Regions from separate parts of the Streptomyces sp. NPDC051217 genome, predicted to be linked through region 1. Evidence: riboswitches for the same ligand, from Rfam matches in the RefSeq annotation. Region 1 holds a riboswitch; each other region holds the start of a gene.

Region 1 (5,022 bases):
TTGACCGTCGACTTGTATGTGGCCAGGTCGGCCTGGCGGCTGGTGAGTTCATCGGCCTTCTTGTCGGCCTTCTTACGTAAGCGGCCGAGGTCACCGAGTTGCGCGCGCATTCTGTTGACGGCCTGGGCCTGCTGGAAGCCGGCGCGTTCGGCGAGCGCGGCCCCGCGCAGATATCCCTCGGGGTCGGAGCTGAGGGCGAGCTGTACGGCGGGGTCGAGGCCGCCCGCGCGGTACTGCGCGGCGGCGATCGAACCGAGCGCGTTGCGCGAGACGTTGAGCCGTGCCGTCCGCCGGGTGGCCTCGTCGCGCAGCTTCTCCAGCGAGGCGCTCGCGTCGGCCGCCTTCTCCTTCGCGCCGTTGTACTTCTCGGTGGCGGCCTCCGCCTCGTGGTAGAGCTTGTCGACCTTCGCCTTCACCTGGGCCGAGGTGAGCTGCGGCTCGCCGTGTGCGGCCCCTTCGAGCCCGGTCGCCGTCGCGGCCCCCGCGAGGGCGAGGGTGGCCGCCGTGCGGCCGTACGGCCCGGTGAACGGTCGGGAGCTGAATCGGGGTCGGCGGTGCGCTGCCACGAGGGCGTCCACATCCTCTGTTCCACGCGGGCCCGGACGGCCCGTACGGGAAAGGACGCTAGGCGCGCGGGTCACGGACGCGCGCCGCCATGGCCGCTATTGCCCGCAGGTGGAAGATCGCCGGCGGATTGTGCCCGCTTCTCTTCCGCCCATCAGGTCACTTTCCGGCAGGACCTGACCGATCCCGCGACAACGGCCGCTCATCGGCCACCGACGGCGCTCTCGTCCGCCTACGACCGCGTCGCCTTCCCGCACTCCCCGTCCGCTCTCCCGTCGGTCACCGGCGTGCTGCGGTCGTACGGGTCGACCTCCGGGCCACCGTCCGCGCCGGCGGGCCGCTCGTCGGCGTACAGGGGGACGAGGTAACCGGTGGGGGCGCCGCAGCCTCCGTTGGTCGTGTGGACCTTGTACGAAACGAGGGAGAAGGTTCCCCGCTCGGTGATCACCTTCGCGGGATCGTCCCAGTTCAGCACCGTCTCGCGGCGCACGATCGTGCGCGCGACCTCATCACCGCCCCCGTCCGCCGCCGCCCGCGTGACCGGGTAGACGTACGTGACATCGGCCGTCACCTGGAGGGCGCCGCGCTCGCCCTCCCGGTAGCTGATCCGCCCCCGTGTCTTGACGACATCCCCGACGACGCGGGTGTGCGCCTCGTCGAACCGGCTGAAGAGCATCACCGGGTCGTTCTCCTCGCCCGGCGCGCGGAACGCGGTCGCCAGGAAGTCCTGGACGTCCTTCTGATGCGGGTTGATGAGCGCGATCGCCTTCGCCGGGTGCGCGCCCAGCAGCACCGCCGGATCCAGACTGGAAGCGGCGAGGAAGTCACGGCTCCGGTCGAGCGCGTCCTTCACCTGCCCCTTGCTCATCCACCCGGTCGCCCTGGCCGCGGGCACCGTGATCCCGGCCGTCCCGCTCTCCCAGCGCACGGCGGGCGAGCCCTTGAACGGTTCGTCGAGCGTGGGCAGCCGGGCCGGCTCGATGGGCGGTGCCTGGTCCGGGCGTTCCGACTCCGCGGCGAGTGGTCCTCCGGCCCCGGCGTCATCGCCGAACCACCCGGTGACCCGCCCCGGATCCAGGGCCACGGCCAGCAGCGCGACCGAGGCCAGCAGCCCCACGAGGTACCGGACCTTCGGCCGCCTCGGCCGCCGGGCGGGCGTGTGCGTACGCCATCCCTCCGGGGGCGCGGGCTCCTCCCGCAGCCGCCGTGCCACGAGCCGGGCGCGTGCGGAAGCCTCTTTGGGAGCGTCGGGCACGCCGTCCGCGGACTCCCGCAGGAACCGCTCCCACTCCTCGTCGGAAACGGACGAACCGCCTTGATCCCCACCCGTGTTCATGCCGGACTCCTTCTTTCACCGGCGCGGTGTCTGGACCACCGCGACGGCCCCTCCCCAGGGACATCTGTCGCATGATCGCACGGAGATTCTCAGAAAGTCCTGTCGGGGCAGCCGCCCCCGGAGGGGCTCAGGCCGGGCGCACACTGCCGTAGATCGGCATGTAGTAGATCGACTCCTCGCGGACGTTCGCGCCCGGCTTCGGCGCGTGGATCATCTTGCCGTCGCCCTGGTAGATGCCGACGTGGCTGATGTCGTCGTAGAAGAACACCAGGTCGCCGGGGAGCAGGTCCGCCGTGGCGACGCGCTTGCCGACCTTCACCTGGTCCCAGGTCGTACGCGGCAGCTGCACGCCCGCCTCCTTCCAGGCGGCGGCCGTCAGCCCCGAGCAGTCGTACGAGCTGGGACCGGTGGCGCCCCACACGTACGGCTTGCCGATCTGGGCGCGGGCGAAGGCGAGGACCTTCTCGGCCTTGGCCGCGTACGTACCGTCCGTGGCGCCCGAACCGGTGTCGGTCCCCGAGCCCGTGCCGCCGGTCGCGGGCTGCTCCTCCTGCCGCGCCTCCTCCTGGCGCTTGCGCTCCGCGGCCTCCTCCTTGGCCTTCGCCTCGGCCTTGCGGCGCGCCTCCTGCTCCTTCTCCCGCTCCAGGGCGGCGAGCCGCGCCTTCTCCTGCGCCGTCAGCTCCGAGAGCAGCGACCGCGCCGCCGCGAGCTTGTTCTGGACCTTCTGCTTGCCCACCTTGAGCGAGGCCTGCGACTCCGTCAGCGTCTCCAGGCTCTTCGTCGCCTTGGCGCGCTGCTTGGACGCGGACCGCTGCTCCTTCTGGAAGTCCTCGACGGCCCCCTGCTGGCGCTCGGTCAGCCGGTCCATCAGCTGGGTCTGCTCGAAGTACGACTCGGGGCTGTCGGCGAACATCAGGGCGGCCGTGGGACCGACGGCGCCCGCGCGGTACTGCGCGGCGGCATACGTACCGAGGGCGCGCCGCGCCTCGTTCACCTTGTCGGCGCTCTTGGCGACCTCGTCAAGGACCCGGTCGACCGACTTGCGCTGGGTGTCCGTCGCTTCCTTCGCCTTGTTGTACTGCTGCGTCGCCGTACCGGCCTGCCGGTACAGGTCGTCGACCTTCTTCTGCACCTCTTCCACCGAGGGCTTGGGGTCGGCCGGCGCGGCGGTGGCGCTCTGCGTCGAGAGCAGCGTGACCGAGGCGAGGGCGGCTGTCGTGAAACCGACGGCGGGGGTGTTCGCGCGTATTCCGGTGCGGGTGCGCGCTTTGCGATGCGATGCCAAGGCCGGCATCTCCTTCCGTGGACCGCCTACCGGGTTAGCTGTCGGGTTCGGGCGGAACGGAAGGCTGCCCTACGGGCCTGGGAAAACGGCCCGATTCACCCCGGTGGAACGTGGTGGGTCCCCGGTTCCGAACTCCCCTCGGGGAAGCCCGGATTCGGCGGAGGCCGTCCGCTCGGCGCTGATCACCGATGGAGTACGGAACGCCTCGGCGAGCACGCTAGCCAATGCGTGGTGCCGCTGTGAAGGTTGATGGTCGATATGCCCGATACATTTCCGTGACCTTTCACATAAACGCCCGTCGGCGCCCCCACCGCGCCATGTGGCGGTCCGCTGTCAGTGCGGCACCCTAGACTCAGGAAGCGATGAGCAGCCTCTTTGACGACAGCTTCCTGGCGGACCTCCAGCCCTCGGCCGAGGAGCCCCCGCCGCCGCCCGAGGACACCGCTCCGGAACAGGTGCCCGACGATCTCTTCGGAGGGAAGTTCGACGTGCCCCCGCCCAGGGATCCGCACCATCGCGACGGCGCTCCGCGCACCGTCGTGGACCCGGCGGCGCTGCTCGAAGGGCTGAACGAGGAGCAGCGCGCCGCCGTCGTGCACACCGGATCGCCGCTGCTCATCGTGGCCGGCGCGGGCTCGGGCAAGACCCGGGTGCTGACCCACCGGATCGCGCATCTGCTGGGGACGCGCCGGGTGCATCCGGGCGAAATACTGGCGATCACGTTCACCAACAAGGCCGCCGGCGAGATGAAGGAGCGCGTCGAGCAGCTCGTCGGCCCGCGTGCGGCCGCCATGTGGGTGATGACGTTCCACAGTGCCTGCGTGCGGATCCTGCGCCGTGAGTCGAAGCGGCTCGGCTTCACGTCGTCGTTCTCGATCTACGACGCGGCCGACTCCAAGCGGCTCATGGCCCTGGTCTGCCGTGATCTCGATCTCGACCCCAAGCGGCACCCCCCGAAGTCCTTCAGCGCCAAGATCTCGAATCTGAAGAACGAGCTGATCGACGAGGAGACCTTCGCCGGTCAGGCCGGTGACCCGTTCGAGAAGACGCTGGCCGAGGCGTACCGGATGTACCAGGCGCGGCTGCGCGAGGCCAACGCGCTGGACTTCGACGACATCATCATGACGACGGTCCATCTGCTCCAGGCGTTCCCGGAAGTCGCCGAGTACTACCGCCGCCGCTTCCGCCATGTCCTGGTGGACGAGTACCAGGACACCAACCACGCGCAGTACACCCTGGTGCGTGAGCTGGTCGGCCCCTCGGGCGAGGGGCACGACCCGGCGGAGCTGTGCGTCGTCGGTGACGCGGACCAGTCCATCTACGCGTTCCGCGGTGCCACGATCCGTAACATCCTCCAGTTCGAGGAGGACTACCCGGACGCGACGACGATCCTGCTGGAGCAGAACTACCGCTCCACGCAGACGATCCTCAGCGCGGCCAACGCGGTCATCGAGCGCAACGAGAGCCGGCGGCCCAAGAGTCTCTGGACGAACGCCGGAGCGGGCGCCCTGATCACGGGGTACGTGGCGGACACCGAGCACGACGAGGCGCAGTTCGTCGCCGACGAGATCGACCGCATGACGGACGCGTCGGAGGCCAAGGCGGGCGACGTCGCCGTCTTCTACCGGACGAACGCGCAGTCACGTGTGTTCGAAGAGATCTTCATCCGCGTCGGCCTCCCGTACAAGGTCGTCGGCGGTGTGCGCTTCTACGAGCGCAAGGAGGTCCGCGATGTGCTGGCCTATCTGCGTGTGCTCGCCAACCCCGAGGACAGCGTCCCGCTGCGCCGGATCCTGAACGTGCCCAAGCGCGGCATCGGCGACCGCGCGGAGGCGAT
Region 2 (5,022 bases), on a different contig from region 1:
GCCGAGGGGGCCGTCCCCAGCCCCTCCGCCGGGGGGCCCACCCGTAAGGCCCCGCCCCACCACCCCCACGTCCCCTCCAGGCTCCGCCGGCTCAGCGGCAGCCTCCGGCGTGGCATCCAGCGCGGTTTCCGCCGCGCCGACGAAGGTTTCCGGCCGGCGGACGCCGGCCCGGACGACCCCACCTGGAACCGCTCGCATCCCGCCGAGAAGCACCCGCCCGGCTTCGGTCCCGAAGACCCCCGGCCGCCCAGGCGGGGGAGCGGTCGGCTCGCCGCCCGGCCGACGCATCCGCTCGTGGAACTGCTGCCCGGTCTGATCATCGTGGCGGGGATCATCCTGGATCAGGCGACCCCGACCGCCTTCACCGCGTCCCCGTTCTTCTCGGCGGCGCCGCTGGTGGCCGCCCCCTTCTTCTCGTTCACGCGCACTCTCGTCATCGGCATCCTGTCCGTCGGCGCCGTTCTCGGACTGCGCTACGTCAACAACTCCGGGGACGGGGTCGAGATGATCACCGAATCGCTGACCGTCTTCACCGTCTCCGTCCTCGCACTGGCCATCAACGGTGTCGTACGCCGCAGTGGTGAACGCCTGGCCTCGGCGAGGGTCATCGCCGAGGCCGCCCAGCGCGCCGTCCTGCCGACACCCGAGGCCCGGATCGGCGGGCTGCACATCGCCGCGCGCTACGAGGCGGCCGAGGAGGGCGCCTACATCGGCGGTGACCTGTTCGCCGTCCAGGACACGGAGTACGGCGTACGGGTGGTGGTCGGCGACGTACGCGGCAAGGGCATGGGCGCCATCGAGACCGTGGCCGTCGTCATCGGCGCATTCCGGGAGGCCGCCGAGCAGGAGAGGTCGCTCGAAGGCGTCGCGCGGCGGCTGGAGCGGGCGCTGGCGCGCGAAGGCAGGCGGCGCAGCGGGATCGACCTGTTCGAGGGCTTCACCACCGCCGTACTGGCGGAGGTACCGCACGGCGAGGGCATAGCGCGCGTGCTGAACCGCGGGCACCCGGAGCCGCTGCTGCTCGGCCCCGACGGCGCGGTGACCGTGCTGGCCCCCACCGACCCGGCACTGCCGCTCGGGATGGGGGAGCTGGGGACATGGCCGGACCGCGCGGAGGAGATCCCGTACCGGCCCGGGGCGACGCTGCTCCTCTACACGGACGGGCTCTCCGAGGCGCGCAACGCGGAGGGCGTCTTCTACGACCCGGGCGAACGGCTCGCGGGACGGATCTTTCCCGGTCCCGACGACCTGCTGGAGGCGATCGTCGGGGACGTACGGCTGCACACCGGCGGCGGCAGTACGGACGACATGGCGCTGCTGGCCATCAGCCGGCCCACCGAGCGGCAGCCGGAGCGGCGCCGGACGATGCCCGTCGTGCCGTGACGCGATCGCGTGGGTCCGCCCGTGTGGGTCCGCCCGCGTCGGCCCTTCGTTGCGACGAGACCGTCGGACGCGTGGGACCCGCGTGCCGTGATGTCATCTCCCCCGCCACGCTGCGTAGTTGAGACACACCACTCCGCATAATATTTGACGCACCGTCAGATCGAGTGTGTGATCGCACACGGCCCGAACCGCGATCAACTCGCCCGATTGCGCCAGCTTGTGTCCCGGTTGATCCCCGCCGTGCTCGCTAACGATCACCGGGAACAGCTTGGAATAAGTCCCCGTCGTCTATTAACGTTCGATAACGCAGCGCGGTTGTCCCAGCCGTCGAAAGAGACGGCACCGTGCGCACGCGCCGAATTCCGCTAGGAAACCGGGGAACCACCAATTGGGGTGAATCGGGCGTCTTTTGTTGCCTCGTGCGGCGAAACACGCTCGTAGGAGACCTTCCTGCTCCGAACCCGTCAGCTAACCCGGTAGGCGAGAAGGAAGGAAAGGAGAGCGCCCCAGTGGCGTCCAACAGGCCTGCTCCCGAAGCCTCAGTCCCGGTCCGTTTCGGCCCCGGGAGCCGGCTCGCCGGTACCGATCTCGCCGATGGCGAGGCGAACAGGGACTGGGAGGAGTGGAATCCCACCGCGGAGTCCATCCGTCCCGTACGCGGCAAGCACCGTGTCGCCAAGCAGCGCAACGCGCTGGCCCGCAGCTCCACGGTCCTCGGAGTGGGTGTCATCGCCGCGGTCGGCGCCGGAGGCATCGCCTCCGCCCAGGACAAGCCCGCGGTCTCGATATCACTTCCCGACGCGCTCTCGGACAACCTTCCCGACGCCAAGTCCCTTCCCGGTGTCGGGTCTTTCATGTCCGACGGCGACAAGAAGACCGACGAGACTCCCTCCCCGCTGACCACGGCGGGCCTCACCGCCGCGGACACCCAGCAGGGCACCACCGACTCCGGCGAGGCGCTGCGCGCCCGCATCCTCCAGCAGGCGGAGCAGCAGCAGGCCGAGGCCGACGCCGCCCAGAAGGCGAGCGTCGAGAAGGCCGCCGCCGAGAAGGCGGCAGCCGAGGCCCGGAAGCAGCAGACCGACGCGGAGAAGAAGGCCGCCGAGGCGAAGCGCAAGGCGGAGGAAGAGGCCGAGCGCAAGGCCGAGCAGGAGCGCCTGGAGAAGCTGGCCGCCAGCTTCTCGCTCCCCACCTCCTCGTACACGCTCACCTCCACCTTCGGCCAGGCCGGCTCCATGTGGTCCTCCGGCCAGCACACCGGCCTGGACTTCGCCGCCCCCACGGGCACGCCCACCAAGGCCGTCCACAGCGGGACCGTCAAGTCGGCCGGCTGGTCGGGTTCGTACGGCTACCGCGTGGTGCTTGAGCTCGATGACGGTACGGAGATCTGGTACGCCCACCTGTCCTCGATGACCGTCGGCGCCGGCCAGAAGGTCACCACCGGCGAGACCATCGGACGCGTGGGAGCCACCGGCAACGTCACCGGCCCGCACCTGCACCTGGAGGTGCACACCGCGGGCGGCAGTGGCATCGACCCGATGAGCTGGCTGAGCAGCAAGGGACTCACGCCGTAGTACGTGGTTGATCAGGTCGGTCCGTCCAGCCTGATCCGGCCTGATCCAAACGACAGACCCTAGCTCCGATACGGGTTGTAGCCGCCGTAGTCGATGTACGGCGGCGGAGACCACACCCGCCCCGTCGCCCGCGCCGCGTACGTCAGCGCGGGCGACGCCGTTTCCCGGCGCTGCCACATGTGGTGCAGCAGCTCCTGCTCGCGCGCGGCGAAGTCGGGGCCCGCCGTGCCGCGCCCGGCCCGGTGGCGCAGGAACGCCAGAGCGGTCGCGAACGCCTGGTACTCGCCGACCGTACGGGCCGCCTTCGGGCCGTACGCGCGTCCCGCCACGTCGCGCGCCATCGAGCGCGCCCGCATCGAGGACAGGGCGAGCGGCTCGGTCTCGGCGAGCCAGCCTGCCGCCGCGTACGCGGGCAGCTCGGCCGAAACCATGTGCAGTTCGCGCTGCCGGGTCCATATCGCCAGCCAGGTGAGCAGGGCGAAGGCGGGGACCATGAAGGCCGCGTACACCGCGTAGAAGCCGTACGGGCCGAACAGCGACGAGGAACCGTTCCACAGCGCGTGCGTGCCCATCGCGAGCAGCAGGCCCAGCACCGGCATCAGCCACCGGCGCACGCGCTGGCGGCGGGTGGCGAGAGCGGCGATGCCGAAGCCGATGCCCGTCAGGACCGTGAAGAGCGGGTGCGCGAACGGCGACATCACGACCCGTACGAAGAAGGTCGCCGCGGTCACGGCAGGCAGCCCCGAGTTGCCGATCTGCTGGTCCTCTCCGTAGGCGCTGCCGAGATAGAGGATGTTCTCGGTGAACGCGAAGCCGGTCGCGGTGAAGCCCGCGACGACGACTCCGTCGACGAGACCGGTGAAGGACCGCCGCCGGAAGAGGAAGATCAGCAGGATCGCGGCGGCTTTCGCGCTCTCCTCGACGATCGGCGCGACCACCGTGGCCCCCAGGGACTCCGCGCCCGCGGGGTCGGCGGTCGCGGTGGCTATCCACCGGGTCGCGAAGGAGTTCGCCGTGATCGCCACGAGCGCGGCGGCGCAGGCGCCCCAGGCGAAGGAGAACAGGAGATTCCGCCAGGGGCCCGGCTCCACCCGGTCAAGCCAGCGGAAGGCCGCCATCAGCAGCGGTACGGGCAGGATCGCCAGCCCGAGACCGACCAGAAAGCCCTGTGTGCCGGTCTGTTCCCGTACGAGCGACATGAGCAGCAGGCCGCAGAGCGCGAGCAGGATGATCACGGCGCCCGCGCGCACGGCCGGGTGCCGCCAGAACGCGCGGTACGGCCGGTAGCGCCAGCGGGAGCGCTCCGGAACGGCGGCCCACATGTCGCCGAGCTGCTGTTGCCGCTCGGCGGCGGGGATCGCCGGCTCGGGGACTTGAGGGTCGTACGGGGGCGGTCGGGGCGGTTCGGACACCTACTGACCCTAACGAGGGCCACCGACAACCCGCGACGGCGTCCGGCTCGTCCCGGCCAACCCCGGCCCTACTCGGCGGGCGCGCCGTCCGAAGCCGCCCTGTCCGCCGCGTCGTCCGCCGCCGCACCCTCCGCCGCCCCTTCGCCCGCGACGCGGCGGAAGACCAGGTCCCGTACGGCATGGCCCTTTTCGAGGCCCTGGCCCTCGAACCGCGTCAGCGGCCGCGAGACGGGCCGCGGCGCGTAGCCCCCGTCCGGGGCGGTGTTCTCGAACGCGGGGTGCGCGCTCAGCACGTCGAGCATCCGCTCGGCGTACGGCTCCCAGTCCGTCGCGCAGTGCAGTACGGCCCCCGGCTTGAGCACGGGCGCCGCCAGCGTGAGGAACTCGGGCTGGATCAGCCGCCGTTTGTGGTGGCGTGTCTTGGGCCACGGGTCGGGGAAGTAGACGCGTATCCCGTCAAGCGACTCCGGCGCCAGCATCTCCCGCAGCAGGATGATCGCGTCGCCGTTGGCCACCCGGATGTTGGACAGCCCGGTCCGCTCCGCAAGCCGCAGCAGGTTGCCCTGCCCCGGCGTGTGGACGTCGGCGGCGAGGATCCCGGTGCCGGGATCGTCCGCCGCCATCCGCGCGGTCGCCTCGCCCATGCCGAAGCC
Region 3 (5,022 bases), on a different contig from region 1:
CGCCGCGCTGCTGCCGGACCGGGTGACGGGAGCCGTCTGCCTCGCGGGCCTCGCGCCGTACACGGAGGGCTTCGACTGGTACGCGGGGATGGTGTCGCCCGGCGGTCTGCGGGCCGCCGCCGACGGGCGCGAGGCGCGCGAACTGTACGCGGCGACGGACGAGTTCGACCCCGCGAGCTTCACCTCCGCCGACTTCGCCGCGCTGGAGGGCGCGTGGACGTCGCTGGGCGCCGACGCGGTGAAGGCGGGCCGGGCCGGGCCGGACGGACTGATCGACGACGACGTGGCCTTCGCGACCGCGTGGGGCTTCGACCTGGCGGAGGTGACCGCGCCCGTACTGCTCGTGCAGGGCAGCCTCGACCGGGTCGTACCGTCCACGCACGCCGGGTGGATGCTCGCCGGGCTCCCCCGGGCGGAGCTGTGGGTACGGCCCGAGGACGGGCACGTCTCGGTCCTCGACACGTGTCCGGCGGCGATGGACTGGCTGATGGCGCTGGGCACACCCCTTACATAGCCTTGCGGTTATATAATCGGGTGGGTATGGTCGGTGTATGCCCATACCGTTCGACGTGCTCGCGGAGCCGAGCAGGCGCAAGATCCTCGATCTCCTCCTGGAGCGCCCGCATCTGGTCGGTGAGCTGACCGACCGGCTCGGACTGAGCCAGCCCGGGACGTCCAAGCATCTGCGGGTGCTGAGGGACGCGGGGCTGGTGCGGGTCCGGCAGGACGCCCAGCGCCGGTGGTACGAACTCACCCCGGAGCCGCTGGCAGAACTCGACGCCTGGCTCGCGCACTACCGGCATCTGTGGACCGTCTCTCGACGCGCTCGAACGGCATCTCGACGCGATGGAGGACGACTCCTCATGACTCCGCACACCGACGGTCCGCACGATTCCGGCGGTCCCGAGGGCCCCGAGGGCCCCGAGGGCCCCGCCTCGCCCGACGATCAAGGCTTCTCCTCCTCCCTCTCCGGCACCGGCGACGGGCGGACCGCGCTGCGCATGGAGCGACGGCTCGCGCATCCGCCGCAGCGGGTCTGGGACGCGATCACGCAGCCCGCGCACCTCGCGCGGTGGTTTCCCTCCGAGGTGAGCGTCGACCTGCGGCCGGGCGGCGAGATCGGCTTCCACTTCCCCGGCGACTCCGGCCCCGGCATGAGCGGGGAGGTCACCGACGCCGACGAGCCGCGCCTCTTCGCCTTCACCTGGGGCGAGGACCATCTGAGCTGGGAGATCACCCCTGACGGGGACGGCTCGCGGCTCCTCCTCGTCCACACCTTCGGCGACCGGTTCGGGGCCGCCAGCTTCGCGTCCGGCTGGCAGATCTGCGTCACCGCGCTGGGGCAGGTGCTGGACGGCGGCCCCGTCGACGTCGAGCAGGACACGCGCGGGGCGCTGCACGAGGCGTATCTGGCCCGGTTCGACGAGCTGACCCGGGGCCGGGTCGAGGAGACCGGGGGCGGCGGGCGACGGGTCCGGTTCGAGCGTCAGCTGGTGCGGCCCGCCGAGACGGTCTGGGACCAACTGACCGGCGGCGCCGAGCCGTTGACGGGTTCACCGGTGCCTCCGGGCTTCACCGCCGACAAGGTCCCGGCGGGCCCGGTCACGGCCGTACGCGCGCCGGAGCTCCTTACGTACTCCTGGCATCCGGAGGGCGAGGTCCGCTGGGAGCTGGGCGCGGGGACGGGGCACGGGCCCCGGCTGGTGCTCACCCAGACCGGGCCGCGCGACTTCGACACGGATGCGGCGCTCGCGGCGTGGCGGGTACGTGTGGAGGAACTGGCGGCGGGGCTGGTGGACGCGCCGGAGGGCGGGGCCCACACGTAGTGGCGTCCGCGTGGGGCCTCGGGTGGCCCGGCTCGACCCGGCGCTGACCGGTCCGCGCCTGGTCGCGGCCGGTGGTAGCGCCGGCTCGGGCGGTGGACGCCGTCCCTTGGGCTGGGCCACGAAGGCTCCGCCCGGATCCCCCGGGCCGACCGGCGGGACCGACCGGGCGGGCGCACTCCGTCAGGTGACGGCGGCTCTCACGCCGAACGCCGGCCGGGCCGCGTGTGCGGCCCGGCCGGCGGCCGGTGAGATGACGGACGCCGCCGATCAGTAGGGACCGTTCACGTTGTCGATCGAGCCGTAACGGTCGGCCGCGTAGTTGCACGCCGCGGTGATGTTGGCGACCGGGTCGTAGCTGTCGGTCGACGTGCCGGGCACGTGGTACGCCTGGAATGTCGGGTCGATGACCTGGAGCAGGCCCTTCGACGGGGTGCCGGCCGCCGCGTTGGAGTCCCAGTTGTTGATGGCCTGGGGGTTGCCCGCGGACTCGCGCATGATGTTGCGGTGGATGCCGTCGTACGAGCCGGGTATGCCGTTCTGCGCCATGACGTCCAGCGCCTCCCGGATCCAGCCGTCGAGGTCGTTGGTGTAGGTCTTGGCGGCGGTCTCGACGGCCTCGGTGGTCTTGCCCGCCGACGCGCTCTCGGTCGAGGCGGTCCCGGCGGCCTTCGGTTTCCCGGCGAGCTTCAGCTTGAGGCCGGGGTGGATGAGCGAGGGGTTGTCGCCGACGGCGGCGCGGTTGGTCTTGTACAGCGCTTCCCAGCCACCGCTCACGGAACGGGCGTGCGCGATCTTGGCCAGCGAGTCACCCTTGACGACGGTGTGGGTCACCTTCTGGACGGCGGTCGAGGCGGCCGGGGCCGACTTGACGTGCTCCGGAGCGGGCGCGGCGCCCGCCGTGGTGGCGGTCACCAGGGGAAGGGCGAGTGCGGCACCGCCCGTGCCGACGGCGATGAGACGGCGGGCGAGCGGGCTGGTGCGGGAACGGCGGTGCTTACCCTGTGCGGGCATGACGAAATCCTCTCCGTCGCCTGCGAGGTGAGCTGTCGGGTTCGGGCGGGAGATGCCCGGCCGCGCTGGGTGCGCGACTTCACCCCAAGCCGGTCCGTTGTGCCGGATCGGCGACTTACCTGGGTCCCCCGCTCCTGCCGTACGTGAGTTGTTGGGTGCGGTTTCCGGACAGCGGCAGGATTCGGCGTTCCGCCCGGAATGACGAGAACGTAAGCGAGAAGGTCCGGGCGAAACAAGTCCTGAATTCACAGCGCCATGCCATCCACGGATCCGGCGCCGGGAAATTCAAATTCCGGCGAGGCTGTACAGGGCTCAACTTTCTTTTGCAGCAGGGGAGGTGGGGTGGGACCGCGAGACACCGAGGCCACCGAAGCTGTGACACACATCACGAGCGTTCGGTGCAACCACCCGAACACAACACCACCCAGAAAGGGACAAGTTATGCGTGACGCACCCATAACAACCCGCACCGCAAAATGGACAAATGATTATTTTTTCTCAACTGGCGCCAAGCGGAAGCACACGGTCCACGACGGGGTGAATTCGCCGCCAACGGCCTTTGTCCGCAACTGAATTCACCGAACTCCGGAGAGCGAATGTCATAGGTGTTCGCTTTCCCGACGGGCCGGCCGTGCCGTATGTCGGCCGCGGGGGACGGGGCACGACGACGACACGGCCGGGGAGCGGATCTAGTCGACGGCGCGTACGACCATCGCGGAGTTGAAGCCGCCCTGGCCCCGCGCCAGCACCAGCGCCGTCCGTACCTCGGCGGTGCGGGGCTGGGACGTGACGAGGTCCAGACCGTGCTCGGGAGCCGGCTCGACGTTGACCGTGGGCGGGATCAGCCCCTCCTCGATGGCCAGCAGCGCCGCCGCGACATCCAGCGGGGCCGCGCCGGAGTAGAGCCGGCCGGTCATCGTCTTGGGCGCGGTGACCGGGACGCCGCGCGGGCCGAAGACCGCGGTGATCGCCTCGGCCTCCGTACGGTCCAGCTCCGGCACGGCCGCCGCGTCGGCGAACACCACGTCGACGTCGCCGGGCTCCACGCCCGCGTCCGCCAGGGCGATTTCGATCGCCTTGCGCTGTCCCGGCTCGCGGTCGCTGCCCGGCCGGGGGTCGATCGTCGCGCCGTACCCGGAGATCTCGCCGTAGATCTTCGCGCCACGGCCACGCGCGGCCACCGCGTCCTCCAGGATGAGGATCGCGCCGCCCTCGCCCGGCACATGCCCCCGCGCGTCGGCATCGAACGGCACGTACGCGCGGGCCGGTTCGTCGCTCGTGCTCAGCCGGCCGCCCGCGATCTGCGCGACCCAGCCCCAGGGGCAGATCGACGCGTCGACGGCGCCGGAGACGACCAGCCGGGTGCCCTTACGGATCTGCCTGCGCGCCTGCGCCATGGCGTCGAGCCCGCCTGCCTGGTCGCTGACGACCACGCCGCTGGGGCCCTTCATACCGTTACGGATGGAGATCTGGCCGCTGTTGACCGCGTAGAACCAGGCGAAGGACTGGTAGGCGCTGACGTGCTGACTGCCCTTGCTCCACAGCTTCTGGAGCTCGTTCTGGCCGAACTCGAAGCCGCCCGACGAACTGGCCGTGATGACGCCCATGTCGAACTCCGGCAGATCCTCCGGCTTCACCCCGGCGTCGGCGAGCGCCCAGTCCGTGGCCACCAGGGCGAGCCTGGTCATGCGGTCGGTCTGGGAGAGCAGCCTGCTCGGCAGATGGTCCTTGGCCGTGAAGCCGGGAACCTCGCCCGCCAGCCGGGACGGGTACTGCGACGGGTCGAAGCGGGTGACGCGGCCGATGCCGCTCCTGCCGCCGCGGATCGCCGACCAGTACTCGCGCACGCCGAGGCCGTTGGGGGCCACCACGCCCAGGCCGGTCACTACCACCGAGGTGGTCATGCGGGGCTCCTCTCGGGTCGGGCCAGCACTATCGCGCTCTGGAATCCACCGAAGCCGCTGCCGACGGAGAGCACCGCATCGGTCAGCTGGTCGCGAGCCGTCACCGGCACATAGTCGAGATCGCACTCGGGGTCCGGTGTCTGAAGGTTCGCGGTGGGCGGCACCACGTTGTGCTCCATCGCGAGGGCGGATGCGGCGATCTCGATCGAGCCGATGGCGCCGAGCGAATGCCCGACCATCGACTTGATGGAGCTCACCGGGGTCCGGTAGGCGTGATCGCC

Evidence for each region. A riboswitch is a leader RNA that binds a small molecule or an ion and turns the genes downstream of it on or off. The one in region 1 is predicted to bind cyclic di-AMP.
Region 2: it holds a riboswitch for cyclic di-AMP, as region 1 does, so the genes downstream of both, ACIBBB_RS32830 (M23 family metallopeptidase) here and ACIBBB_RS19265 (NlpC/P60 family protein) in region 1, are expected to answer to the same signal.
Region 3: it holds a riboswitch for cyclic di-AMP, as region 1 does, so the genes downstream of both, ACIBBB_RS00025 (transglycosylase SLT domain-containing protein) here and ACIBBB_RS19265 (NlpC/P60 family protein) in region 1, are expected to answer to the same signal.

The regions. Positions count from the first base shown of each region.
Region 1 covers NZ_JBITEV010000008.1:44,869-49,890, reverse strand. The annotation lists gene ACIBBB_RS19275 (NlpC/P60 family protein) at 1-566, opposite strand, end outside; gene ACIBBB_RS19270 (hypothetical protein) at 797-1,900, opposite strand; gene ACIBBB_RS19265 (NlpC/P60 family protein) at 2,028-3,194, opposite strand; cyclic di-AMP (ydaO/yuaA leader) riboswitch at 3,193-3,355, opposite strand; gene ACIBBB_RS19260 (ATP-dependent DNA helicase) at 3,548-5,022, shown strand, end outside.
Region 2 covers NZ_JBITEV010000020.1:122,611-127,632, forward strand. The annotation lists gene ACIBBB_RS32825 (PP2C family protein-serine/threonine phosphatase) at 295-1,383, shown strand; cyclic di-AMP (ydaO/yuaA leader) riboswitch at 1,727-1,881, shown strand; gene ACIBBB_RS32830 (M23 family metallopeptidase) at 1,893-2,957, shown strand; gene ACIBBB_RS32835 (PrsW family intramembrane metalloprotease) at 3,017-4,279, opposite strand; partial or broken gene trmB (tRNA (guanosine(46)-N7)-methyltransferase TrmB) at 4,519-5,022, opposite strand, start outside.
Region 3 covers NZ_JBITEV010000001.1:2,330-7,351, reverse strand. The annotation lists gene ACIBBB_RS00040 (alpha/beta fold hydrolase) at 1-514, shown strand, start outside; partial or broken gene ACIBBB_RS00035 (ArsR/SmtB family transcription factor) at 552-867, shown strand; gene ACIBBB_RS00030 (SRPBCC family protein) at 864-1,826, shown strand; gene ACIBBB_RS00025 (transglycosylase SLT domain-containing protein) at 2,094-2,837, opposite strand; cyclic di-AMP (ydaO/yuaA leader) riboswitch at 2,842-3,034, opposite strand; gene ACIBBB_RS00020 (ketosynthase chain-length factor) at 3,527-4,741, opposite strand; gene ACIBBB_RS00015 (beta-ketoacyl-[acyl-carrier-protein] synthase family protein) at 4,738-5,022, opposite strand, start outside.